One region of the Cytobacillus sp. GQ23 genome, then DNA from elsewhere that is predicted to be linked to it. Evidence: predicted binding sites of a transcription regulator. Region 1 holds the regulator's gene; the other holds the start of a gene.

Evidence for each region. Region 1 encodes LexA, which represses DNA repair genes until DNA is damaged. Its sites were predicted from a motif close to CGAACATATGTTCG; they were not measured.
Region 2: the regulator LexA is predicted to act here: its motif matches at 1,639-1,652, upstream of AC6CHU_RS14365 (Y-family DNA polymerase).

What each region holds. Positions count from the first base shown of each region.
Region 1 covers NZ_JCAXER010000007.1:45,549-49,756, forward strand. The annotation lists gene AC6CHU_RS07600 (LacI family DNA-binding transcriptional regulator) at 1-764, shown strand, start outside; gene AC6CHU_RS07605 (DUF4257 domain-containing protein) at 989-1,273, opposite strand; gene lexA (transcriptional repressor LexA) at 1,559-2,182, opposite strand; gene yneA (cell division suppressor protein YneA) at 2,340-2,672, shown strand; gene AC6CHU_RS07620 (YneB family resolvase-like protein) at 2,682-3,329, shown strand; gene AC6CHU_RS07625 (DUF896 domain-containing protein) at 3,473-3,706, shown strand; gene tkt (transketolase) at 3,928-4,208, shown strand, end outside.
Region 2 covers NZ_JCAXER010000016.1:13,324-17,531, forward strand. The annotation lists gene AC6CHU_RS14355 (MBL fold metallo-hydrolase) at 1-735, shown strand, start outside; gene AC6CHU_RS14360 (SDR family NAD(P)-dependent oxidoreductase) at 736-1,530, shown strand; gene AC6CHU_RS14365 (Y-family DNA polymerase) at 1,788-3,047, shown strand; gene AC6CHU_RS14370 (YolD-like family protein) at 3,062-3,397, shown strand; gene AC6CHU_RS14375 (hypothetical protein) at 3,470-3,631, shown strand; gene AC6CHU_RS14380 (CDGSH iron-sulfur domain-containing protein) at 3,665-3,883, opposite strand; gene AC6CHU_RS14385 (iron-sulfur cluster biosynthesis family protein) at 4,006-4,208, shown strand, end outside.

The sequences.
Region 1 (4,208 bases):
CAATCTCCATTGGCCCTGCAGAATGTGATAGCAAGGTAGAGAAGTCTCTTATTGAAAAATACAGGCATATGATGGTAGATGGATTTCTTGCTTTTCATTGCAATGAAGTGGAGACGTATAAACGCCTGCAAAAATCAAACATTCCATTTGTATTATATACAAAGTATTTCAAGGAATTAGAGGCTGATCATGTGGTTTGTGATGACCTTGCCGGCGGCTATAAAATGACCAAGCACTTAATTGAACTGGGGCATAAGAAAATTGCATTTGTATTCGATAAGCATTTAGAGTCGTCCTCAGAAGTTGTGAATAGAATGCAAGGTTATAAAAATGCTTTAAAAGAAAATGGATTGCCTATTGAAGAGCATTTATTCGTTCCTTTTAATTTAGCGAACTATAATCATACGGATTCCAAAACAGTTATGGCTGAGAATCCGCAGCTATTAGAGTGCTTAAAACAAACCAATCGTCCGACAGCATTATTTGTCTGTAATGATATTACGGCATCCTTTGTCTATGTGATTGTCAAAAAATTAGGTCTTTCTATCCCGCATGATATTTCCATAAGCGGCTATGAAGGTGTTTACTTAGGGTCCATAATAGATCCGCCGCTTACCACGATTTCTACTCCCATTATTGAAATGGGGAGAAAGGCATGTGAAATATTAATTGATAAGATTGAAGGGAAAGTTCCATTATCTGAGAGAAAGAAAATTCAGCTAGAACCAAGTTTGTTAGTAAGAGAATCGACAATGGCCAGATAAATAGCCTTCAACATTATTGAGTACCTTACAGTTGACCGAGCTTGCTGTGCTCTTCATTCAAGAAAACGTGACTTTTTTGAATGAAGAGTCTAAGCTTTTTTCATATTGTTATCCATACAAAAATGACTTTGAAAGTTAGGGAACTTAAGATTCCGCAAGTGAGCACATAAAAAACCCCGCTCAGCGATGAACGAGGTTTTTCTAGAAATATCGTCTGCATCTCTCTATTCTTTATGTCTTATTTTTAAGAAATCGAGACATGTCAGCAGTGCATCTCCTCCAAATCCTGCAATCACTGCCAGGAGAACTACCTTTAAGGCAGAGTCAGGATCTGAAGAAACGACCAAAAAAACAGCCGCTAAAGCCCCCATGATTACCTCTTCAAAGACCCCCAGATAGATGAATTTTTTTGTCCTTCTGGGTTTAACCATTTTGCCTTCTTTCCGAATATGTCCAACGACACCAACCAGCCCACCAATCAACAAAGCGAAGGTAATGTTCAAAAACATTTTTTCTTCACACTCCTAAAGTCGAGATTTTTTGAAAAGCGACCTTAGGTTGATTCTCGGTGTATTACCATTATATAGAAAATGAATATAAAATAATATGCATAAAAATACCGAATTTTCTGAATGATAAATTAGTCATACATGACTGTAACCTTATGCTAAAAGAAAAGTATCAGTTACTTTCGTACCGTTTTGCTGATAGTACCAGGTAATAGGAACTGATATCCTTCTTGAAATTGGAAAAAAACAAAAAGCAGGCTGAGGTGCCTGCTTTTTAACAATCTATCAATGCATATGACGGTATACGCCTATCACTTTCCCAAGAATAGAAACATTGCGGAGAATAATCGGTTCCATTGTGGAGTTTTCTGGCTGTAGACGAATAAAGTCTTTTTCTTTAAAGAATCTCTTAACAGTTGCTTCGTCTTCCTCTGTCATGGCAACTACGATATCTCCATTATTGGCAGTGCTCTGCTGTTTTACGATTACATAGTCTCCATCAAGGATCCCTGCTTCAATCATACTTTCTCCCATGATTTCAAGCATGAATACATGCTCGTCAGCAGGTGCCATTCTTTCCGGAAGCGGAAAATATTCTTCAACATTTTCAATTGCCGTTATCGGCTGCCCTGCGGTTACTTTACCAACGATCGGAACATTGACTGCACTGATCTTGGGGATATTTGAAGCTTCGTCCATATCTAAAATCTCAATGGCGCGCGGTTTAGTAGGGTCTCTGCGGATCAGCCCTTTGCTTTCAAGCCTGGCGAGATGACCGTGAACAGTTGAGCTTGAAGCCAGGCCGACTGCTTCCCCAATTTCCCTTACAGAAGGAGGATATCCTCTCAACTTAACTTCTTCTTTAATAAACTCCAATATATCTTGCTGCCTTTTTGATAGTTTCACCATCTTTACGCACCTCGTATGTGTTTTTGTTGTCTCAATTATAGCATCAATTACCATATGATACAAACATAAGTTCGAATTTTTATTGACACAAAACAAACGTTCGGTCTATAATAAAAACATCAAATGCGAACATATATTCTCTTGAGGGTGGTTAATTATGCTGAACAAATTGTGGAAATCATATTCTTATGCTATTATTCTCTTCGTTTTGAGCTTGGCGGCATCGCTTATAATGCTCATACAGATAGAAGCACCTGATACGGAAAAGTTTGTGAAAGTCACTGTTGCAGAAGGGGATTCATTATGGAAGATTGCTGAAAATTTTTCTGCCGAGCATTCAATGTCAACAGATCAATTTATTAATTGGGTTGAACAAAATAATGGGATAGCGGCAGGAAGGATTTTTCCGGGTGATGAAATTGTCATTCCAGTAAAAGCTCTGGATGACCAGCCATATAAAGAGCTTGCCAGCTCAGACCTTAACGAATAAGGAGAAGTTATGAAAGCAATTATTTACTGCAGAGTTAGTACAACAAAGGAAACTCAGGAAACGTCCCTTTCTAGGCAGGAAGAAGAGCTTTTGAACCTGGCGGGAAAAAATGGCTTTGAAGTAGTCAAGGTCATCCGCGAACAGGCAAGCGGATACGATCTTGAAAGGGACGGTATATTGGAGCTTTTAGACTTAATTAAAAACAAGGAGATAAAGGTGGTCCTCATCCAGGATGAAACCAGGCTGGGGAGGGGGAATGCCAAAATTGCGATCCTCCATTGTATTTTAAAAGAAGAAGTCCAGTTATACAGCATCTCGAATAATGGCAAACTGGAGCTTTCAGAATCAGATTCGATGGTCCTGAGCATAGTAGGAATGGTAGAGGAGTATCAGAGAAAGCTGCATAACATCAAAATTAGACGCGGCATGCAGCGGGCTGTTGATAAAGGGTACAGGCCCGAGAAAAACCTAAGTAATCAGGGAGCAAGTGGCGGCAGGGAAAGAATAGAGGTGCCGATAGAGGAAATTATCCGGCTGAGGAAAAACGAGTTAACATTTGCCGAGATTGCTGCGACATTAAGGGGATTCGGCTATAATATTTCCAAAGCAACTGTCCACAGAAGGTATAAAGAATATATTGATTCACTTTCAGAGTAGAGCACTTTTCTTGTCAAAAGTGCTCATTTTTAGTATGATGGCATTTGAGTTTCAGTATTGTTCCATAACTGAAGCTGCTGTATAATAAAAACTTCCATCAGATTATTCAAAGGTAAACTTTTGATATAAAGGAGTTTTAATAAATGCTGCCTAAACAAAAACTTGCCCGAATTAATGAATTGGCAAAGAAGGCCAAGGAATCCGGACTGACTGAAGCAGAAGCGAAAGAACAGACCTCGCTGCGCAAAGAGTATTTGGAGACTTTCCGCTCAGGCATGTTAAACACGCTGAAAGGCGTTACAATCGTTGATCCGAAAGGGAATGATGTAACACCGAAAAAGCTGAAGGAATTCCAAAATAAAAATCGCCTTCACTAATAATATAATTGCAAGGGATACACTGTGCTGTATTCCTTCTTTTAATAGAGGAGATGGTATTACTGCCTGTCTCCGCTTTTTTTACATATGCCGGGTGTTTTTGTGTCAATATAGTAACAAACCGGCTTTTTGTCCTTTACCTAACCCTATTGGTTGTGAAAATAAGGGACACCCGATAATATTATAAGAGTGAAGAATTTCTACTCGAAAGGATGTATTGAATGTTTAATCACACAGATGAACTATCCATCAGTTCCATTCGTACTTTATCAATTGACGCCATTGAAAAGGCAAATTCCGGCCATCCGGGCATGCCAATGGGAGCTGCTCCAATGGCTTATACTCTTTGGACGCGCTTTATGAACCACAATCCAAAAAATCCGGACTGGTTCAACCGTGATCGTTTTGTCCTTTCTGCAGGACATGGCTCTATGCTTTTATACAGCCTTCTTCATCTTTCCGGCTATGATGTATCCATGGATGATATTAAAGAGTTCAGACA
Region 2 (4,208 bases), on a different contig from region 1:
TTTTCGGACAATCTTGAGGTGTTCGGGCACCCGGTTAACCAGAGGTGGCTGTCCCGTACTGACGAGTTTCTAAAATTTCATGATGAATTTTACATAAAACTATTTAACGAATTTGGTATACCTGAAAGGTATGCTTCCTTTATAAACAAAATGAAAAAGACTTTGCGCTATTCCTGCAATCGTACCCTGACAGCCGAGCTGAAGGAAGGCTGCCAGCCTGAAGGGCTTAATGATTGGACGGTAATCGAGACCCCTGGGCATGCACAGAGTCATATAGGTTTGTTCAGGGAGAAAGATGGTGTATTCCTTGGAGGAGACCATTTGCTTGCACACATTTCACCTAATCCTATCCTGGAGCCGCCGCTTCCAGGCCATGCGGAAAGGCCGAAGCCGCAGCTTCAGTATAACGAGTCTTTGAAAAAGCTGCGGCAGCTGCCGATATCCCTTTTTTACTCCGGGCATGGAGAGGATATTGAAGATGTGAACGGGTTAATAAACGAAAGGCTGGGCCGCCAGCATGAGCGGGCAATGAAAGTAAAGACATGGCTCGAGTTCGAATCGCTCACTGTTTTTGAGGTATGCCGCCGCCTTTTTCCGAAAGTTTATGAGAAGGAGCTTTCCCTGACCATTTCCGAAACAATCGCACAGCTTGACTATTTGCATTCAATAGGGGAGATTTATATAAATAAAGAGGAGGAAGCCTTCTTGTATTCCGCATCAAAAGAGGTGGTTTGATTGTCAGACAGATTAAAAAATAAAAATGTGATTATCACAGGGGCATCAGGCGGGATCGGTGCGCAAATGGCCGTCCTTTGTGCCGAAAGAGGAGCAAACCTTGTCCTTCTTGCCCGCAGCATTGGCAAATTGCAGGAGCTGCAGGCTGATTTGCGTAAGCGTTTTTCAGTCGATGTACATGTGCATAAGCTTGACGTTTCGGACAGTGACGAAGTTTCGGCAGTTTTTTCCGAGATTATTGCCCGTTTTGATCATATAGACGTTCTTGTGAATAACGCAGGCTTCGGTGTTTTCCGGGAGGCGCATGAAGTCAAAGTTGAAGAAATAAAGGGGATGTTTGATGTAAACGTTGTTGGCTTAATGGCCTGCACGGGCATGATTCTGCCATTGATGAGGAAACAGAGGAGCGGGCATATTATTAATATCGCTTCACAGGCAGGCAAAATGGCCACACCGAAATCGAGTGTCTATTCCGCAACTAAACATGCTGTTCTTGGCTATACAAACAGCCTTCGGATGGAGCTTGCTGACAGCAATGTGTTTGTGACTGCCGTTAATCCCGGCCCGATTGAAACCAATTTTTTTACTATTGCAGATGAAAAGGGAACATACGTGAAAAATGTCAGCAAATATATGCTTAAACCCGAATATGTGGCCCTCAGGGTAGTCAATGCTATGCTCCGTCCTGTCAGGGAAATTAACCTTCCGCGGTGGATGAATGCGGGAAGCATCATCTTTGCCCTTTTTCCGGGACTGTTCGAAAAAATTGGAAAACGCGCATTTAATCAAAAATAAAAAGCTGCAGCCAAATGCTGCAGCTTTTTTGTTTTTGGCCGGCGAGGCGTCTGTTCTGGGAAGAAAGAACCACTTTTAAGAAAAACCGCGTAAAATTTCCATTGAAACCGAACGCATATTCGCTTAATATAATGGGTATACATATATAGAACAGATGTTCCTGTTATATATAAATTTTATTATCGGGTTCAGGGGGCTATGCAGCATAGAAGCTGATAAGCAGCGCCTTACGCTTTTTGAAGGAGGATGTCGAAGTCATGGTTGATTACAGCTCAATGCCGAACAATCAAATTTTGTGTGTTGATATGAAGAGCTTTTATGCAAGCTGTTCTGCTGTCATGCTCGGTCTGGATCCTCTTGACTGCTATCTTGTAATTGCAGGGAATGTGGAACGGAAGGGAAGCGTTGTTCTGGCGGCCTCTCCGCGAATGAAAAAAGAGTTTGGAATAAAGACAGGGTCCCGTCTTTTTGAGGTCCCAAATGATCCGCGCATTAGAGTTGAGGAGCCGAAAATGGCGACTTATTTAAGAATCTCCACTGAAATCACCAGGGTGTTTAATCGTTATGTCCCCAAGGAAGCCATCCATACGTATAGTGTCGATGAAAGCTTTATAAAAGTAGACGGCGCAGTGCACCTCTGGGGTGATGCCCAGACGATTGCCTGGAAAATAAAAGATGATATTGAACGGGAATTTCAGCTCCCCTGCGCCATAGGAATAGGTCCTAATTTGCTAATGTCAAAGCTCTGCCTGGACCTTGAGGCAAAAAAAAAGGGAGTTGCACAATGGACGTATGGAGATGTAAAAACAAAGCTGTGGAATGTCTCCCCTTTACGGGAAATGTGGGGCATCGGCCGCCGCGTTGAAAAGACATTGAATGGAATGGGAATTTTTACAGTCGGCCAGCTTGCCCGCTATGACCTGGCTAAGCTGGAGAAGAAGTTTGGGATTATGGGCAATCAGCTCTATCACCATGCATGGGGTATTGATTTGTCGGAAATAGGCGCGCCGATCATGGCAGGACAGATCAGCTTTGGGAAAAGCCAGATTTTACTGAGGGATTACAAAGAGAAAAAGGAAATTAAGCATGTGGTCCTTGAGATGTGTGAAGAAGTGGCAAGAAGGGCCCGCAGCCACCGGAAAGCCGGCAGAACTATCAGCTTTGGCCTTGGCTACAGCCAGGATGAATTCGGAGGGGGCTTTTACCGCTCAAGGACAGTTGACCAGCCAACCAATATTACGATGGATCTTTATCGGGTCTGCCTCGAACTTTTTGACGAGAATTATGAGGGGAAAACAGTGCGGCAGATTTCCATTTCCCTCGGCAATATTACGGATGACTGCGAAATGCAGCTGAGTCTGTTCGACTTGGATGGCTGGAAAAAAAGAGAGCTCGGCTATACTGTCGACCGGATCCGCTCCAAGTTTGGAGGAGGAGCTCTGCTGAGAGCCGTCTCTTATACAGGTGCAGGAACCGCCAGGCACCGTGCGACATTGGTCGGCGGCCATAAAATGTAAAAGGGGGTCAGCTTATGATTCGCGATAGGGGCAGAATAAAATGGACTTCCATGATGCTGCCGGAACATGTAAAGCTCTTAAGAGACTGGGCAAAGGAAGATATGTACGAGCAAAAGCGGGAATTAGATGAGCAGAAGCTTGAACACATGAATGAAATTCTTTCGGAGGCCATGGAATTTCAAAAAAGTGTAACCATTACACATTACAGGGGCAGAAATTATGAACTGGTCATAGGGGGCATCCATTATTGGGATGAACTTGGCCAAAAGCTTCATATTATTGATCGGTTTGGGGAAATTCACCGTATTTCTATCAGCGCTATAGCGGATGCCCGTTTTACGGAAGAATAAGTTTGCTTGCCTGGATGAATTTAAGAGGGGTAGTTTTAAGGCAGGAGAAGCACCTTAACAGCAGGGAGGTGTATGAAGATGCCTAGAGGAAAAGAATTGGAACAGCTGCCAATGGCCAATATCGCACCCGGGGCCGGGGAAGACAGTACGGACAGGGACCGGGAACGGCTTCAAGGGATTATACAGGGTGAAAGTGCAACACCCGCAAGAATTAAAAATAAAAATAAAAGATAAAAAAACGGGGATGACTGTCCCCGTTTTCCACCCTTATTGCTTGTCATCCGGAGCTATCTCCGCACGGACACATGATTGGAAAGTTCCTTTATGAGTGCCATCGCAAAACGGGATTTTCAAGGATCTTCCGCAGCGGCAAAGAGAGAAGGTTTTTTTTGTTTCGAATTTATTGCCATCCATATCAATTAACTCAACATCACCTGTAACACGCAGTGATCCATTATCCATTACTTTAATCTGCGCCTTGGACATACCCCATCATCCTTTCTAAAAAACATTATTTTGGCGGCTGAATAGCAGCAGTCTCTTTCAGAAGCATGTTATACCTATCTGTGTTAAAATCAGCATATGCAAAGGGGAGGTAGTTTTACAACATGGAAATAACATTAACTGAAATAGCAGCAGAAAAAGTATCGGGACGAATTGCCGGCAAAGATGGATTTATAAAGCTTAAGTACGATATAGATGGCTGCGGCTGTGTTGTGAGCGGAGTAGCGGCACTTTGGCTTGTTGATGAGCTTGATGAGGATGACAGGGAAATCAAAACAAACATTGGCAGCATATATGTGGAAAAATC